DNA from 3 places in the Streptomyces sp. NPDC002788 genome. Region 1 is predicted to be linked to each of the others. Evidence: predicted binding sites of a transcription regulator. Region 1 holds the regulator's gene; each other region holds the start of a gene.
What was found. Region 1 encodes HrcA, which represses chaperone genes, less so after heat shock. Its sites were predicted from a motif close to TTNGCACTCNGNNNNNCNGAGTGCNAA; they were not measured.
Positions count from the first base shown of each region.

Region 2: the regulator HrcA is predicted to act here: its motif matches at 2,517-2,543, upstream of groL (chaperonin GroEL).
Region 3: the regulator HrcA is predicted to act here: its motif matches at 2,112-2,138, upstream of groES (co-chaperone GroES).

Region 1 covers NZ_JBSFVB010000002.1:381,348-387,497, forward strand. The annotation lists gene ACWD1U_RS04955 (DUF3097 domain-containing protein) at 1-762, opposite strand, end outside; gene ACWD1U_RS04960 (MBL fold metallo-hydrolase) at 794-1,525, opposite strand; gene hrcA (heat-inducible transcriptional repressor HrcA) at 1,697-2,713, shown strand; gene dnaJ (molecular chaperone DnaJ) at 2,713-3,849, shown strand; gene ACWD1U_RS04975 (nitronate monooxygenase) at 3,971-5,044, shown strand; gene ACWD1U_RS04980 (16S rRNA (uracil(1498)-N(3))-methyltransferase) at 5,041-5,781, shown strand; gene ACWD1U_RS04985 (VOC family protein) at 5,799-6,150, shown strand, end outside.
Region 2 covers NZ_JBSFVB010000010.1:144,327-150,476, reverse strand. The annotation lists gene ACWD1U_RS20215 (NADH:flavin oxidoreductase) at 1-551, opposite strand, end outside; gene groL (chaperonin GroEL) at 731-2,353, opposite strand; gene ACWD1U_RS20205 (cold-shock protein) at 2,747-2,950, opposite strand; gene ACWD1U_RS20200 (ubiquitin-like small modifier protein 1) at 3,396-3,671, opposite strand; gene thrC (threonine synthase) at 3,799-5,085, opposite strand; SAM riboswitch class I at 5,104-5,259, opposite strand; gene ACWD1U_RS20190 (glucosyl-3-phosphoglycerate synthase) at 5,415-6,150, shown strand, end outside.
Region 3 covers NZ_JBSFVB010000011.1:195,758-201,907, reverse strand. The annotation lists gene ACWD1U_RS21750 (class I SAM-dependent methyltransferase) at 1-176, opposite strand, end outside; gene ACWD1U_RS21745 (polysaccharide deacetylase family protein) at 293-1,219, shown strand; gene ACWD1U_RS21740 (polysaccharide deacetylase family protein) at 1,216-1,941, shown strand; gene groES (co-chaperone GroES) at 2,285-2,593, shown strand; gene groL (chaperonin GroEL) at 2,709-4,334, shown strand; gene ACWD1U_RS21725 (ester cyclase) at 4,407-5,114, opposite strand; gene ACWD1U_RS21720 (SDR family NAD(P)-dependent oxidoreductase) at 5,253-6,026, opposite strand; gene ACWD1U_RS21715 (MOSC domain-containing protein) at 6,121-6,150, opposite strand, start outside.

The sequences.
Region 1 (6,150 bases):
CAGCAACACCGGCTCCAGGTCCTTGTACGAGCGCACCCCCGACAGGATCCGCTGCCAAGCCGCGCCCGTGTTCTCCGGCCAGCCCAGGGCCCTGCACACGCCGGTCTTCCAGTCCTGACCGCGGGGGACGCGGGGCCACGCCCCGATGCCCAGGGACGACGGTTTCACCGCCTCCCAGACGTCGATGTAGGGGTGGCCGACGATCAGGGCGTGTTCGCTGGTCACCGCCTGCGCGATGCGCCACTCCTTCGAGCCCGGCACGAGGTGGTCCACTAGGACGCCCAGCCGCGCGTCCGGCCCGGGCGCGAAGTCGGTGACGATCGACGGGAGGTCGTCGACGCCCTCCAGGTATTCCACGACCACGCCCTCGATGCGCAGGTCGTCGCCCCACACCTTCTCGACCAGTTCCGCGTCGTGCCGGCCCTCGACGTAGATGCGGCCGGCGCGGGCCACACGGGCGCGTGCGCCGGGTACGGCCACCGAACCGGAGGCCGTACGGGCGGGGCGCTCGGGGCCGCGCGAGGAGGGGCGGACCAGCGTCACGACCTTGCCCTCCAGGAGGAAGCCGCGCGGTTCCATCGGGAACACGCGGTGCTTGCCGAAGCGGTCCTCCAGCGTCACCGTGCCCGCCTCGCAGCGGATCACGGCGCCGCAGAAACCGGTCCCGGGCTCCTCGACCACCAGACCCGGCTCCGCCGGAACCTCGGGCACCGGCTGCGGCTTCTTCCACGGCGGAGTCATATCGGGCGAGTACTGGCGCATTCGAATGACGATAGGAGAAGCCGCCGACCGGTCACGGAGACACGCCGAACCGAGCCGCCAGCGCGTCCCGCTGGGCCCGGACGAACGCCGCGTCCACCACCGCTCCGTGACCGGGCACGTACACCGCGTCCTCGCCGCCCAGGTCGAGCAGCCGGTCCAGGGCGGCCGGCCAGTGCGACGGCACGGCGTCCGGGCCCGCCTGCGGCTCACCCGACTCCTCGACCAGGTCGCCGCAGAACACCACCTCCGGGTCACCCGGCACCAGCACCGCCAGGTCGTGCGCGGTGTGCCCCGGGCCGACGTTCGCCAGCAGTACCTGGCACCCGCCGCCCAGGTCGAGGGTCCACTCCCCGGAGACCAGGTGGCGGGGCGGGACCAGCCGGTCCGCCGACTCCCGCGCGGTGTTCTCCGCCAAGCCGTTCCCTACCGCGTCCGCGCGCAGTTCCTCGCGGTCGCGCACACGCGTCAGCACCGCGTCCACGCCCACCGCGCCGAACAGCTCCGCCCCCACGAACGCCGCCGCCCCGAAGACATGGTCGAAGTGGGGATGCGTCAGCGCGAGATGTGTCACACGGTGACCGGTGAGGGACTGCGCCTGCTCGCGCAACCGCGCGCCCTCGGCCGGGCTCGACCCGGCGTCGATCACGAGGACCGCACCCTCACCCGCGACCAGCCCCGCCGTGCAGTCCCACACCGGCAGCCGGCACCGCCCCACCCCGGCGGCCACGCGCTCCCACCCCAGCTCTTCCCAAGTCACCCTCATACGGCGACGCTAGCCGTGCACCCCCGCTCAGGGCACGACGACGCACGACCAGCCTTGCCGGGGGCGTACCCCACCGCCGTACACTGGGCCGGGGGATGCTGGCACTCGCACACGCAGAGTGCCAGGCCGCGACCGGCAGGGCAGCAGACGGACGATCTGGAGGTGTGCGCGATGCTCAGTGAACGCAGGCTTCAGGTGCTGCGCGCCATCGTCCAGGACTACGTCGGCACCGAGGAGCCCGTCGGCTCCAAGGCCCTCACCGAGCGGCACAACCTCGGCGTCTCCCCGGCGACCGTCCGCAACGACATGGCGGCCCTCGAGGACGAGGGGTACATCGCCCAGCCGCACACCAGCGCCGGGCGCATCCCCACCGACAAGGGCTACCGGCTGTTCGTGGACAAGCTCGCCGGTGTCAAGCCGATGACCGCGCCCGAGCGGCGCGCGATCCAGAATTTCCTCGAGGGCGCCGTCGACCTCGACGACGTCGTGGCGCGCACGGTACGGCTGCTCGCGCAGCTCACGCGCCAGGTCGCCGTGGTGCAGTACCCGTCACTGACCCGCTCGACCGTGCGTCATGTGGAGTTGCTCTCCCTGGCGCCCGCGCGCGTGATGCTCGTGCTGATCACGGACACCGGGCGGGTAGAGCAGCGTGTGGTGGACTGCCCGGCGCCCTTCGGCGAGGCCTCGCTCGCGGATCTGCGCGCGCGGCTCAACAGCCGGGTGGCGAACCGTCGTTTCACGGATGTGCCGAGTCTGGTGGAGGATCTCCCCGAGGCGTTCGAGCACGAGGACCGGGGTACGGTCTCCATGGTGCTCTCCACGCTTCTGGAGACGCTCGTCGAGGAGAACGAGGAGCGGCTGATGATCGGCGGCACCGCCAATCTGACCCGCTTCGGTCATGACTTCCCCCTCACGATCCGGCCGGTGCTGGAGGCGCTGGAGGAGCAGGTCGTGCTCCTCAAGCTGCTCGGCGAGGCGCAGGATCCGGGCGTGACCGTACGGATCGGTCACGAGAACGCCCACGAAGGACTCAACTCCACGTCCGTCGTGTCGGTCGGCTACGGTTCGGGCGGCGAGGCAGTCGCCAAGCTCGGCGTGGTCGGACCGACCCGCATGGACTACCCGGGAACGATGGGAGCGGTACGCGCAGTGGCACGGTACGTCGGACAGATCCTGGCGGAGTCGTAGTGGCCACGGACTACTACGCCGTACTCGGCGTGCGCCGCGACGCGTCGCAGGAAGAGATCAAGAAGGCCTTCCGGCGGCTCGCCCGCGAGCTGCACCCGGACGTCAACCCCGACCCGAAGACCCAGGAGCGGTTCAAGGAGATCAACGCCGCCTACGAGGTGCTGTCGGACCCGCAGAAGAAGCAGGTCTACGACCTCGGCGGCGACCCGCTCTCGCAGGCCGGAGGCGGCGGCGCGGGCGGCTTCGGAGCCGGTGGCTTCGGGAACTTCTCCGACATCATGGACGCGTTCTTCGGCACGGCGTCGCAGCGCGGACCGCGCTCGCGCACCCGCCGCGGCCAGGACGCGATGATCCGCATCGAGGTGGAGCTCGACGAGGCGGCCTTCGGCACGACGAAGGACATCCAGGTCGACACGGCGGTCGTCTGCAACACCTGCAGCGGTGAGGGCGCGGCCCCCGGCACCTCCGCGCAGACGTGTGACATGTGCCGCGGTCGCGGTGAGGTGTCGCAGGTCACCCGGTCCTTCCTGGGCCAGGTCATGACGTCCCGGCCCTGCCCGCAGTGCCAGGGCTTCGGCACGGTGGTCCCGACGCCGTGCCCCGAGTGCGCGGGCGACGGCCGCGTGCGGTCCCGCCGGACCCTCACGGTCAAGATCCCGGCAGGTGTCGACAACGGCACGCGGATCCAGCTCGCCGGCGAGGGCGAGGTCGGGCCCGGTGGCGGCCCGGCCGGTGACCTCTACGTCGAGATCCACGAGCTGCCGCACTCCATGTTCCAGCGGCGCGGCGACGACCTGCACTGCACGGTGACGATCCCGATGACGGCGGCGGCCCTCGGCACGAAGGTGCCTCTGGAGACGCTCGACGGCATGGAGGAGGTCGACATCCGCCCGGGCACCCAGTCCGGCCAGTCCATCCCGCTGCACGCCCGCGGTGTCACGCACCTGCGCGGCGGCGGGCGCGGCGACCTCATCGTCCACGTCGAGGTCCAGACCCCGACCAAGCTCGACCCCGAGCAGGAGCGCCTGCTCCGCGAGTTCTCCAAACTACGCGGCGAGGAACGCCCGACGGGGCAGTTCCAGCCCGGGCAGCAAGGATTGTTCTCGCGGCTGAAGGACGCCTTCAACGGTCGCTGACGGGGGTGGCCCGGCCGGTGACGGGGTGGGTGCCGGGTAGCAGGAGGCGCCTGTTCCTCTGGTCTATGCCACCCGGCAGGCCGGTTTCGGACTTGTTCGGAAGGCGTGACAACATGCGGTCATGTCCTCCGCGCTGACCGATCTTTTCCCGCTCCCGATCGTGCAGGCCCCCATGGCGGGCGGCGTCTCCGTGCCGAAGCTCGTCGCCGCCGTGTGCGAGGCGGGCGGGCTCGGCTTCCTCGCCGCCGGGTACAAGACCGCCGACGGGATGTACCAGGAGATCAAACAGCTCAGGAGCCTGACCGCCAGGCCCTTCGGCGTCAACGTCTTCATGCCGCAGCCCGAGTACGCCGACCCCGCCGCCGTCGACGTCTACGCTCATCAGCTGGCCGGCGAGGCCACCTGGTACGAGGCCGAGCTGGGCGATCCCGACAGCGGACGCGACGACGGCTTCGAGGCCAAGATCGTGGTGCTGCGCGACAACCCCGTGCCGGTGGTGTCGTTCCACTTCGGCGTGCCGAGCCGTGAGGTGATCGACGCCCTGCACCGCGTCGGCACCTTCGTCCTGGCCGCGGCGACCACCCCCGACGAGGCCCGGGCCGTCGAGCGGGCGGGCGCGGACGGCGTCATCGCCCAGGGCGTCGAGGCCGGCGGCCACCAGGGCACCCACCGGGACGTCCCCGAGACGGACGGCTCCGGCATCGGCCTGCTGTCGCTGGTCGCCCAGGTGCGCGAGGCCGTCAACATCCCGATCATCGCCGCGGGTGGCATCATGCGCGGCGGCCAGATCGCCGGGGCGCTCGCGGCGGGCGCGAGCGCCGCCCAGCTGGGCACCGCCTTCCTCGCCACGCACGAGTCGGGCGCGCACGCCCTGCACAAGCAGGCGCTGACCAACCCCCTGTTCGTCCGGACCGAGTTGACCCGGGCGTTCTCGGGCCGGCCCGCGCGTGGCCTCGTCAACCGGTTCCTGCGGGAGCACGGTCCGTACGCGCCCGCCGCGTATCCCGAGATCCACCACCTCACCTCGCCGCTGCGCAAGGCCGCCGCCAAGGCCGGGGACGCGCAGGGGATGGCGCTGTGGGCGGGGCAGGGCCACCGGATGGCGCGGGAGCTGCCGGCCGGACAGCTGGTGGAGGTGCTCGCGGGAGAACTCGCCGCGGCCCGTGCGGCGTCGGCCGGCGGGGGCGTTCTGTGACCGCGCCGGTGTTCGTGGTCGAGCACTTCGACGCGGGCCTGGGCGGCCGGTACGTGCTCCACGGGCCGGAGGGACGGCACGCCGTCTCCGTGAAGCGGCTGCGGGCCGGCGAGGACGTCGTCCTCACGGACGGGGCCGGGCGGTGGGCGGACTGCGTCGTGCTCGACACGGAGGGCAAGGACCGGCTGGTCGTCCAACTGGACTCGGTGAGCGAGGAGCCGCCGGAGCAGCCGCGGGTCACCGTCGTCCAGGCGCTGCCCAAGGGCGACCGCGGGGAGCTGGCCGTCGAGACCATGACCGAGGTCGGGGTCGACGCGATCGTGCCGTGGGCGGCGGCGCGCTGCATCACGCAGTGGAAGGGCGAGCGCGGGGCCAGGGCCCTGGGGAAGTGGCGGGCGACCGCCCGGGAGGCCGGGAAGCAGTCGCGCCGGGTGCGGTTCCCCGAGGTCGCGGAGGCCGCCACGACCAAGCAGGTCGCCGCGCTGCTGGCGACCGCGGACTTCGCGGCCGTGCTGCACGAGAGCGGGGACGCGCCGCTGGCCACGGCCGAACTGCCGTCCGCCGGTGAGATCGTGTTGGTCGTGGGGCCCGAAGGGGGCGTGGCGCCCGAGGAGTTGGCGCTGTTCGAGGAGGCGGGAGCGAAGGCGCACCGCCTCGGGCGCAGTGTGCTGCGCACATCGACTGCCGGGACGGCGGCCGCGGCCGTGCTCCTGGCTCGCACCGGCCGCTGGTCCTGACCCCTTCTGGAGGCACCGTGGAACTCGCACAGGTACGTCTGCTCGTGTCCGACTTCGCCGCTTGCTACCACTTCTACGGCGAGGTCCTCGGCCTCAAGCCGCAGTCCGGGGCGGCGCGGGGGCCCTACGAGAAGTTCAGCCCCGCGGTGGGCTCCGCCGGGATCGCGCTGCAGGACCGGTCGGTGATGGCCGAGGTGCTCGACGAGCTGGGCGATGCGGCGCAGGGGCATCGGTCCCTGGTCGTGCTGCGGGTGGACGGGCTGGACGCGTACTGCGAGGAGATCACCCTGCGCGGGGCGACGGTCCTGCACGGCCCGGCACGGATGACGGACCGCATGCGAGTCGCCCACCTCAAGGACCCCGAGGGCA
Region 2 (6,150 bases), on a different contig from region 1:
AGGTAGCCGTGGGCTCCGTGGATCTCCACGCCGTCGAAGCCGATGCGCTCGGCGGCGGCGGCGGCCTCGGCGAACGCGCCGATGACGGCGTCGATGTCGGCCTGGGTCATGGCCTTGCCGGTGGGCTCGGTGGCGCCGATGCGCAGGCCGGAGGGGCCGACGGCCGGGGCGTCGGCGACCGGCGGCTCGCCCTGGTTGCGGACCATGCCGATGTGCCACAGCTGCGGCACGATCGTGCCGCCCGCGGCGTGCACCGCCTCGGCGACCTTCGCCCAGCCCGCGAGCTGCTCCTCGCCGTGGAACCGCGGCACGCGGTCGCTCTGCCCGGCCGACTCGTGCCCGACGTAGGTGCCCTCGGTGACGATGAGGCCGACCCCGGCGGCGGCGCGTCGCGCGTAGTACGAGACGACGTCCTCGCCGGGGACGCCGCCCGGGGAGAACATGCGGGTCATCGGCGCCATCGCGATCCGGTTCGGAACGGTCAGGCCGCCCAGCGATACGGGCCGGGAGAGGATTTCGGCGGCGCGGGAAGCGGCGGCGGCGACAGTCACGTGGGGCTCACTTTCGGATACCGGAAGGTATGTGCAAACGCATATGCCGTGCGTTTCAACCAACCGGCCCCGCCCCGGCCATCCCGTCCCCGCTGTGATCCCGCACACGCCCGAGGGCGGCACCCCCTGTCGGAACAGGAAGTGCCGCCCTCGGCAAGGACGTTGATCGACCAGGTCGATCAGAAGTCCATGTCACCGCCCGGCATGCCGCCACCGGCGGGCGCGGCGGCCTTCTCCGGCTTGTCGGCGATGACGGCCTCGGTGGTGAGGAACAGCGCGGCGATGGAGGCGGCGTTCTGCAGAGCGGAACGGGTCACCTTCGCCGGGTCGATGATGCCCTCGGCGATCATGTCGACGTACTCACCGGTCGCGGCGTTCAGGCCGTGGCCGACGGGCAGGTTGCGCACCTTCTCGACGATGACGCCGCCCTCGAGGCCACCGTTGACGGCGATCTGCTTGAGCGGGGCCTCCAGCGCGAGCTTCACGGCGTTGGCGCCGGTCGCCTCGTCACCCTCGAGGTCCAGCTTCTCGAAGACCGTGGAGGCCTGGAGCAGGGCCACGCCACCACCGGCGACGATGCCCTCCTCGACGGCAGCCTTGGCGTTGCGGACGGCGTCCTCGATGCGGTGCTTGCGCTCCTTGAGCTCCACCTCGGTGGCGGCACCGGCCTTGATGACGGCCACGCCGCCGGCCAGCTTCGCCAGACGCTCCTGGAGCTTCTCGCGGTCGTAGTCCGAGTCGCTGTTCTCGATCTCGGCGCGGATCTGGTTGACCCGGCCCTGGACCTGGTCGGCGGAGCCGGCACCGTCGACGATGGTGGTCTCGTCCTTGGTGATGACGACCTTGCGGGCCTTGCCCAGGAGGTCGATCGTGGCGTTCTCCAGCTTGAGGCCGACCTCCTCGGAGATCACCTCGCCGCCGGTGAGGATGCCGATGTCCTGGAGCATCGCCTTGCGACGGTCACCGAAGCCCGGGGCCTTGACGGCGACGGACTTGAAGGTGCCGCGGATCTTGTTGACGACCAGGGTCGACAGGGCCTCGCCCTCGACGTCCTCGGCGATGATCAGCAGCGGCTTGCCCGACTGCATGACCTTCTCCAGGAGCGGGAGCAGGTCCTTGACGTTGGAGATCTTGGAGTTCGCGATCAGGATGTACGGGTCGTCGAGGACGGCCTCCATACGCTCCATGTCGGTCGCGAAGTACGCCGAGATGTAGCCCTTGTCGAAGCGCATACCCTCGGTGAGCTCCAGCTCCAGACCGAAGGTCTGGGACTCCTCGACGGTGATGACGCCTTCCTTGCCGACCTTGTCCATCGCCTCGGCGATGAGCTCGCCGATCTGGGTGTCGGCGGCGGAGATGGAGGCCGTGGAGGCGATCTGCTCCTTGGTCTCGACGTCCTTCGCCTGCTCCAGCAGGGCGGCGGAGACGGCCTCGACGGCCTTCTCGATACCGCGCTTGAGGGCCATCGGGTTGGCGCCGGCGGCTACGTTGCGCAGGCCCTCCTTGACCAGGGCCTGGGCGAGAACGGTCGCCGTGGTCGTACCGTCACCGGCGACGTCGTCCGTCTTCTTGGCGACTTCCTTGACCAGCTCGGCGCCGATCTTCTCGTACGGGTCCTCGAGCTCGATCTCCTTGGCGATGGACACACCATCGTTGGTGATCGTGGGCGCGCCCCACTTCTTCTCGAGGACGACGTTGCGGCCCTTGGGGCCGAGCGTCACCTTGACGGCGTCCGCGAGCTGGTTCATGCCGCGCTCGAGGCCGCGCCGCGCCTCCTCGTCGAACGCGATGATCTTGGCCATGTGAAGTGGTCCCTCCAGGACTGGGGGTGATTACTTCGGACCGCGCCCGCGCCCGCGACGGACGGCCCCCGACCGGGGTGGTTCCTTGCCCCACCCGGCCCGTGGGCCTCACCGACCCGGTCCTTACGTTGTCACTCTCACCTTCAGAGTGCTAACGCAATGATTAGCACTCGACCCCACAGAGTGCAAGGCGCTCCGGCGCAGCGGGTGCTCATTGAGGGGTGGCGGTCGGGTGACGGGCGGGGGCGAGCGCCTCCGGGGGATCGGCCGGGGCGCTCAGCCACCCGCGAACACCGTCGACGGGGCCTTCGAACAGGCCGAAGGGCCCGCACCCCGGGGGGTACGGGCCCTTCTGAGAAGACCGGTCGCTTGAGCTTTGGTCGTGGTGCGCGTTCAGGCAGAGACGCGAACCATGTCGGCCTGCGGCCCCTTCTGGCCCTGCGAGATCTCGAACTCGACCCGCTGACCCTCTTCAAGGGTGCGGTAGCCGTCCATCTGGATCGCGCTGTAGTGGACGAAAACATCCGCACCACCGTCGACCGCGATGAAGCCGTACCCCTTCTCCGCGTTGAACCACTTGACGGTGCCCTGAGCCATGCCTAACTCCCCTATTACTGGCCCTTGCACAGATCCACACTTCGCGGATCCGGGTCAGACCTCACCCCCCACGGTTGGGGGCGTGCGCCGGAACGCGTCGACCGCGGCTGAATGTATCTGTCCAACTGCCGTCTGCAACAGGTCAATCGGACGAGAATTCTGGACGCGCAGGGTCCGGAATAAAGGGAGAATTCACCCGAATTCAGGGCAAGTCGGGCCACACAAAAAGAGCAAAAGCCGCGAAAGGTGCGCACACTTTGGCTACATCTTGTCGGGCTCGCGGCAGGAATTCAGGGTTCCGATCAAGGGATCGGGAACGCGTTCCCCAACTGTACCGCGCTCAATCACACAGAATTGCCCCCTCCGCTTCTCTCACGGAGGGGGCAATTCGATGAACTCTCAGTGACCGGCATTACTCAAGGTAACAACAAGCCGGTCGACCGGTTCAGCCGCCGGCGACGGCCGGGATGATCGACACGCCGGCGCCGTCCGGCGTCGCCGTCTCCAGTCCCTGTTCGAACCGCACGTCGTCGTCGTTGACGTACACGTTGACGAACCGGCGCAGCTTGCCCTGGTCGTCCAGCACGCGGGCGGCGATGCCGGTGTGGTTCTTCTCCAGATCGGCGATGACCTCGCCGAGGGTCGCCCCGTCGGCGGCGACCTCGGCCTGCCCGCCGGTGTAGGTGCGCAGGATGGTGGGGATGCGAACGGTGACACTCATCGGGGTACGACCTCCGGTTCGATTGCAGCTACGGCTGGGTGGCGCGCCTGAGGGGCGCGGGGTGGTGTCGATGTGCGGCTCCGCCGCGCGGGCGCGACCAGCCCCCACCGGCCGCGGCGAACAACGGTCAGGCGAGTCCGGCGTCCCGGAACGAGTCCAGGTTGGGTCGGATCGTCGCGGTGAGCCCGGTCCCCGCCACCGCGTCCAGCGTCTTGAGGCCGTCCCCGGTGTTCAGCACCACGGTCGTCGACGACGGGTCCAGTGCCCCGTTCTCGATGAGCTTCTTCGTCACGCCCACCGTCACACCACCGGCGGTCTCCGCGAAGATGCCCTCGGTCCGGGCGAGGATCTTGATCGCCTCGACGACCTGCTCGTCGTTCACGTCCTCCACCGCACCGCCCGTGCGCCGCGCGATGTCGAGCACGTACGGCCCGTCCGCCGGGTTGCCGATCGCCAGCGACTTGGCGATGGTGTCCGGCTTCTGGGGGCGCACGACGTCGTGGCCGGCCTTGTACGCCGCGGACACCGGCGAGCAGCCCTCGGCCTGCGCGCCGAAGATCTTGTACGGCTTGTCCTCGACCAGCCCGAGCTTGATCAGCTCCTGCAGGCCCTTGTCGATCTTGGTGAGCTGGGAGCCGGAGGCGATCGGCACCACGATCTGGTCCGGCAGCCGCCAGCCGAGCTGCTCGCAGATCTCGTACGCGAGGGTCTTGGAGCCCTCCGCGTAGTACGGCCGCAGGTTGACGTTGACGAAGCCCCAGCCCTCGCCGGCCGGGTCGCCGATCAGCTCGGAGCAGAAGCGGTTCACGTCGTCGTAGTTGCCCTCGATGCCGACGAGCTCGCCGCCGTAGACCGCGGCCATGACGACCTTGCCCTGCTCCAGGTCGTGCGGGATGAACACGCAGGAGCGGAAGCCGGCCCGGGCCGCGGCGGCGCCCACCGCGCCGGCGAGGTTGCCGGTGGAGGAGCAGGAGAGCGTCGTGAAGCCGAAGGCGCGGGCGGCCTCCAGGGCCTGGGCGACGACACGGTCCTTGAAGGAGTGCGTCGGGTTGCCGGAGTCGTCCTTGACGAAGAGCTTGCCGGCGTCGACACCCAGCTCGCGCGCGAGGTTGTCGGCCTTGACCAGCTTGGTCCAGCCCGGGTTGATGTTCGGCTTGTCCGCCACGTCGGCCGGGACCGGCAGCAGCGGGGCGTAGCGCCAGATGTTCGCGGGGCCCGCCTCGATCTTCTTCCGCAGCTCCTCGACGTCGTAGGCCGAGAAGTCGTAGGCGATCTCCAGCGGACCGAAACACTCCTCGCAGGCGAAGACCGGGCCGAGGGGCACGCGGTGACCGCACTCGCGGCAGCTCAGAGCGGCGGCCGGGCCGAGGTCTACGGTGGAGTTCGTGGTGCTTGCAACAGTCTGCACAGCCATGTGAGGCGAGGCCCTTTCTCCTCATCTTCCTCACGACGCATCTCGCCGTGAGACGGATTTGGCACCTTCCCTAGCCGGGAGCCTCGCGCTGTGGTCGCCAGTGACCTACGAGAACCGACTGGAGGGTTGCCGGGGCTTCATCGGGCCGTTTCCCTCTGCCCCTCTGGATGAGCTGTATGTGGTTGTAGGCGGCGGGCGACCCCGGACATGCGATGGTCATCCGCGTTGTTCAAGACTGTAACCGACGACCAGGACAGTTGAGGGAGTCGTCCGAACCGCGAGACGCGTCACATTCCGTCCCGCCGAGAGAACGCTAAGGAGCCGCCACGGTGCTGGAAGAAGTCGAGCGCTGGCTGAGCACCCGTTCCTGGTCCGCGAACGAACGCCCGCTCCACCGGATCCTGGCCGCCAAGCAGCGCACGGGCCGGACGGTGAGCGTGGTGCTGCCCGCCCTGAACGAGGAGGAGACGGTCGGCGACATCGCCTCCGTCATCCGGCACGACCTGATGCTGCAGGTCCCGCTCGTGGACGAACTCGTCGTCGTGGACTCGGGCTCCACCGACCGTACGTCCGAGGTGGCCGCCGCCGCGGGCGCGACGGTGGTGCACCGGGACGCGATACTCCCGCGCCTGCCCACCGTGCCCGGCAAGGGCGAGGTGCTGTGGCGCTCGCTGCTCGTCACACGCGGCGACATCGTCTGCTTCGTCGACGCGGACCTGCGGGACTTCTCGTCCGACTTCGTCTCCGGGATCGTCGGCCCGCTGCTGACCGACCCGGACGTGGCCCTGGTCAAGGGCATGTACGACCGTCCGCTGGGCGGCGCCGCCGGGCAGGGCGGCCGGGTCACCGAGCTGATGGCGCGCCCACTGCTCAACATGCACTGGCCGCAGCTGGCCGGGTTCGTGCAGCCGCTGGGCGGCGAGTACGCGGCCCGCCGCTCGCTGCTGGAGCGGCTGCCGTTCCCCGTCGGCTACGGCGTCGAGCTGGGCATGCTGGTGGACGCCCTGCACCTGGTGGGCCTGGACGCCCTCGCCCAGGTGGACGTCGGGGTGCGCAAGCACCGGC
Region 3 (6,150 bases), on a different contig from region 1:
TTCACGGCCGCCCGCTGCCGCAGCCGCGCCTGACCCAGCGCCGCCGACACCAGCTCTGCCGGGTGCTCGCGGCGCAGCCGGGTCGCGACGGCCAGCTCCCGCGCCGGGTCGGTGTCCCGCACCTCGTCGAGGAGGGCGCGGCCTTCGGAGGTCAGGAGGAGAGCGAGGTCGTTCACCCGATCATTGTCCGCCACGGCGCCGAGGGAGGTGTGTGGGCCAGTCGGTGGATGGTGCGCCCCCGGCCGCGGTGTCGGGGCCGGTTCGCGGAGACCGGCTGCGAGGATCCGGCATCATGCGAGCAGTCGTACAAAACGACAAAAGTCGGGTATCTGGCGGTGTGCGGACCGGCCTCGCCGTGCTCACCCTCGCCGCCATCGCCGCAGGCTGCGCGCAGGGCGGCGGTACCGGCCGGGTCACCCCGGCCGGCGGCCAGCAGCCCCTCGACGCGCCCCCGGCCCGCGCCCTCGACTCCTACGCCTCCAAACTGCGCGCCGCGCACGCCGCCCGGGCCGCCGCCGCGCATCGCTGGGGGCTCAGGAAGGTTCCGCTGTCCGCCCCGCCGGCCCCCGAGGAGAAGCCAAGGATCAAGACCCGCAAGGGCTTCCAGGTGGACGGCCACCGGGAACTGAACCTCCCGCCCGTCTTCACCACGATCCCGACCCGGGACAAGGTCGTCTTCCTCACCATCGACGACGGCGCCGAGAAGGACCCGGCGTTCCTGCGGATGATGAGCGACCTGGACGTCCCCTACAGCGCGTTCCTCAGCGGCTACCTGGTGAAGGACGACGCCCGCTACTTCCGGAGGATGCAGGCCCAAGGCGTGGTCCTGAACAACCACACCCTGCACCACCCCTACCTGCCGGGCCTGTCGTACCGGCAGCAGGAACGAGAGATCTGCGGCATGCAGCGCTACATGGAGAGGCGCTTCGGCAAGCGCCCCACTCTCTTCCGCCCGCCCTACGGCAGTTACAACCGGGCGACCCTGCGCGCCGCCAAGGCCTGCGGCATCAGGTACGCCCCCCTCTGGAACGAGGAGGTCTTCGCCGACCGCTGGGAGTACCGCGAGTCGGACCGCGAGCTGCGCCCGGGCGACATCGTCCTCACCCACTTCCGGGGCCGCGACCAGTGGAAGGGCACGATGCCGGACATGATCCGCCGCTTCCTGGACAAGGTCACGGCCGAGGGGTACGCGGTGGGACGGCTGGAGGACTACCTGTGAGGCGGCGGGCGGCCGCCGCCGCGCTGTGTACGGGCGTGCTCCTGCTGACCGGATGCGCCGGGGCGGCGGGGGAGCGTCCGGGCACCGCCGACGGCCGGGCCCAGGACCCGGCGCACGCGGCGAGCCGCCCCCACCACCTCCCGCCCGTCGTCGACCACGTCCCCACCCGGGACCCGGTCGTCTTCCTCACCTACGACGACGGCGCCGAACGCGACCCCCGCTTCGTCGGCCTCGTCCGCGAACGGCGGCTCCCGGTCAGCATGTTCCTCACGGACAGCGTCGTGGGCCCCGGCTACGGCCACTTCGCCCGGCTGCGCGCGGTCGGCGCGTCCATCCAGAACCACACCCTCGACCACCCCGCCCTGCGCGGCCTGCCCTACGCCGGCCAGCGCGCCGAGATCTGCGGCCAGCAGCACAAGCTCCACTCCCGCTTCGGCATCCGCCCCAGCCTCTTCCGCCCGCCCTACGGCACGTACGACACCACGACCCTGCGCGCCGCCGCCGACTGCGGCATCCGGGCGGTCGTCCTCTGGCGGGCGTCCCTGGCGGCCGACGGCGAACTGACGTACACGCGCGGCAGGCCCGGCCTGCGTCCCGGCGACATCGTCTCGGTGCCGACGGGCGAGACCGGGTCCCTGACCCTCACGGAACGGACCGAGCGCCTGCTGAGGGAGATCGAGCGCCGGGGTCTGCGGGTGGGACGGCTGGAGGACCACCTCTGACGTCCCGGCGCCGAGCGGCGAATCTCAGCCGGTCCGGCGCTCGAGGGCGAGGCCGTTCAGGCCGGAGCCGGGGCCTGGGGGCGGCAGCCCCGGTGAGCCGGGACGCCGTCGCCGAGCACCGCGCGAAGGTAGGCCGACAGCGAAGGCGTTGGCCGACGCGCCGCCCGCAATTGGCACTCCGCTTGACCGAGTGCTAATCGCGGTCATAGTCTCAGCTCTGGCACTCGACACAGGAGAGTGCCAACACAGCGACGGGCAGGTCCGGCACCCGCGACGACGGATCGACCTGGTCGCCACCTCAGACAGTTAACCCCGTGAGATCTCCGAAGGGGGAGGTCGGATCGTGACGACCACCAGCTCCAAGGTTGCCATCAAGCCGCTCGAGGACCGCATTGTGGTCCAGCCGCTCGACGCCGAGCAGACCACCGCCTCTGGCCTGGTCATCCCGGACACCGCCAAGGAGAAGCCCCAGGAGGGCGTCGTCCTGGCCGTGGGCCCGGGCCGCTTCGAGGACGGCAACCGTCTTCCGCTCGACGTCTCCGTCGGCGACGTCGTGCTCTACAGCAAGTACGGCGGCACCGAGGTGAAGTACAACGGCGAGGAGTACCTCGTCCTCTCGGCCCGCGACGTGCTCGCGATCGTCGAGAAGTAGTTCACCCCAAGCACATTGCTTTGAACTGCGCCCCTGGCCCCCGCGAGCGACAACAAGCCGGGCGCCCGGGGCGCAGTGCCGTTACCCCAGATTCCGGAAGAGGGCTCACGCTCCCATGGCGAAGATCCTGAAGTTCGACGAGGACGCCCGTCGCGCCCTCGAGCGCGGCGTCAACAAGCTTGCCGACACGGTCAAGGTGACGATCGGCCCCAAGGGCCGCAACGTCGTCATCGACAAGAAGTTCGGCGCTCCCACCATCACCAACGACGGTGTCACGATCGCCCGCGAGGTCGAGATCGAGGACCCGTACGAGAACCTCGGTGCCCAGCTGGTCAAGGAGGTGGCGACCAAGACCAACGACATCGCGGGTGACGGTACGACCACCGCGACCGTGCTCGCCCAGGCGCTCGTGCGCGAGGGCCTGAAGAACGTCGCCGCCGGTGCTTCCCCGGCCGCCCTGAAGAAGGGCATCGACGCCGCCGTCGCCGCTGTGTCCGAGGAACTCCTCGCGACCGCCCGGCCGATCGACGAGAAGTCCGACATCGCCGCCGTCGCCGGTCTGTCCGCCCAGGACAGCCAGGTCGGCGAGCTCATCGCCGAGGCGATGGACAAGGTCGGCAAGGACGGTGTGATCACCGTCGAGGAGTCCAACACCTTCGGTCTGGAGCTGGACTTCACCGAGGGCATGGCCTTCGACAAGGGCTACCTGTCGCCGTACTTCGTGACGGACCAGGAGCGCATGGAAGCCGTCCTGGACGACCCGTACATCCTCATCACGCAGGGCAAGATCTCCGCCATCGCGGACCTCCTGCCGCTGCTGGAGAAGGTCATCCAGTCCAACGCCTCCAAGCCGCTGCTGATCATCGCCGAGGACGTCGAGGGCGAGGCCCTGTCCACCCTCGTCGTGAACAAGATCCGCGGCACCTTCAACGCCGTCGCGGTGAAGGCCCCCGGCTTCGGCGACCGCCGCAAGGCGATGCTGCAGGACCTGGCGGTCCTCACCGGCGCCACGGTCGTCTCCGAGGAGGTCGGCCTCAAGCTCGACCAGGTCGGTCTGGACGTCCTCGGCTCCGCCCGCCGCGTCACCGTCACCAAGGACGACACCACGGTTGTCGACGGCGCCGGCAACAAGGACGACGTGCAGGGCCGCGTCGCCCAGATCAAGGCCGAGATCGAGTCCACCGACTCCGACTGGGACCGCGAGAAGCTCCAGGAGCGCCTCGCGAAGCTGGCCGGCGGCGTGTGCGTCATCCGCGTGGGTGCCGCCACCGAGGTCGAGCTCAAGGAGCGCAAGCACCGTCTGGAGGACGCCATCTCCGCGACCCGCGCCGCGGTCGAGGAGGGCATCGTCTCCGGTGGTGGCTCCGCGCTGGTCCACGCCGTCAAGGTCCTCGAGGGCAACCTCGGCAAGACCGGCGACGAGGCCACCGGTGTCGCCGTCGTGCGCAAGGCCGCCGTCGAGCCGCTGCGCTGGATCGCCGAGAACGCCGGCCTGGAGGGTTACGTCATCACCTCCAAGGTCGCCGAGCTCGACAAGGGCCAGGGCTTCAACGCCGCCACCGGCGAGTACGGCGACCTGGTCAAGGCCGGCGTCATCGACCCGGTGAAGGTCACCCGCTCCGCCCTGGAGAACGCCGCCTCCATCGCCTCCCTCCTCCTCACGACCGAGACCCTGGTCGTCGAGAAGAAGGAAGAGGAGGAGCCGGCCGCCGGAGGCCACAGCCACGGCCACTCCCACTGAGGCACCGACCTCTGAGAGGAGCCCCCGTCCCGCCTCGCGCGGAACGGGGGCTTCTCCCGTACCGGGCTCCTGTCACAGCTCCAGCGGATCCAGCGCCCCGAGCTGCTGCATCAGCCCCAGCCGGTCGTACTGCCACCAGCCCTCGGCGATCTTCCCGTCCGGCGTGCAGCGGTGGACGGTCGTCCCGGTGATGGTGACCTCCTGCCCGGTCGGCGGAATCCCGAGGAAGTCGCCCTTGTGCCGGCCGTGGAAGGTCCACCGGGTGCAGACCCGGTCGCCCTGGGCCATCTGGTCCTCGATGGTGAACGAGGCGTCGAACCCGCCCCGCCACACCTCCACCTCGCGCCGCACCGCGTCCAGTCCGATGACGTCCTGCGCATTGGCGGGATCGTGGTCGTGGTAGTCCTCGATGAACACGTCGTTGAACGGGGGCGCGTCACCCTGGCCGGGGGCCAGCTCGAAGAACCTGCGCGCGGTGGCCGCGTTCAGCTGCTCGTCCCGCACCACGTCCAGGTCCGTGAACGTCGGCGTCTCGTCGCAGAGCGCCACCATGTCCTGGAAGACGCGGTCGGTCTCCGGAAGCCCGGAGTTCCGCATCGCCTCCTCGTACGAGGGGAACTCCACGATCTCGACGATGTGCGACGCGTCGGCCCGGTCCTTCGCCAGCACGCTGTGCGTCGCGGTCCGCTTCCCCTTGGTCTGCTCGACCCACCTGTCCATCAGCCGGTTCATCTCGTCGAGCCGGCTGGTCCTGCATTCGATGAGCTGTACGAAGGTCATGGCCTCGCCTCCGGCCCCCCTGGGGCGGTGGAACAGCTTCATTGTCCCAAGCGGGGCGCCCGGGTGCCTCCCGGCCCCGGTGAGGAGGAGCCGGCCGAGCCGACCGCGCGGCGCAAGGCCGGACCGGCGAGGTTCCCGCTACTGAGGCCCGTACTTCCGCCCCGTCCTGGACGAAACCGCCCCCAGCATCCCCCGCGGCACCAGCTTCGCCGCACCCATCAGCGCCTTGTAGCGCGGGTCCGGGACGGACAGCGTCTTGCCGCGGGCCAGGTCGTGCAGTGCCGCCGCCACCAGCTTGTCCGCGTCGAGCCACATCCAGCCCGGGATGTTGTCCGTGCCCATGCCCGCCCGCTCGTGGAACTCGGTGCGGACGAAGCCGGGGCACAGTGCCATCAGCCGTACGCCGCTGCCGTCCAGGTCGCGCGCCGCGCCCTGCGTGAACTGCACGACCCAGGCCTTGGACGCGCCGTAGGTGCCCCGGGGCACGAAAGCGGCCACCGACGCGACGTTGACGACGCCGCCGCGGCCGCGCTCCCGCATGGCCTGAGTCGCCGCCGACGTCAGCCGCAGCACCGCCTCGCAGTGCACCTTCAGCATCCGCAGCTCGTCGGCCATGGAGACGTCGAGGAAGCGGCCCTTGTTGCCGAATCCGGCGTTGTTGATCAGCAGGTCGACGGGGTTCCTGCGGTCGCCGAGGCGGTCGGCCACCGCCTCGATGCCCTCGTCCTCGGCCAGGTCGGCCGTCAGCACCTCCGCCTCGATGCCGTGCCGGTCGTGCAACTCGGTCGCCTGCTCCCGAAGCCGCTGGGTGTCGCGGGCCACCAGCACCAGGTTGTGCCCGTCCGCCGCCAGCCGCCGCGCGAACGCGGCCCCGATGCCTGCCGTCGATCCCGTAATCAGAGCCGTTGTCATGGCAGAAGGGTAGTGACCTGGACTGCGTGCATCCGCTTCCCCTCAGGGCCGTCGGAGGTGAAGGGTCGGTGGAGACGGGCGTGGTGAGCCGCCGTCAGTGCCCGTGCTTCTCCTGGTACTCCCG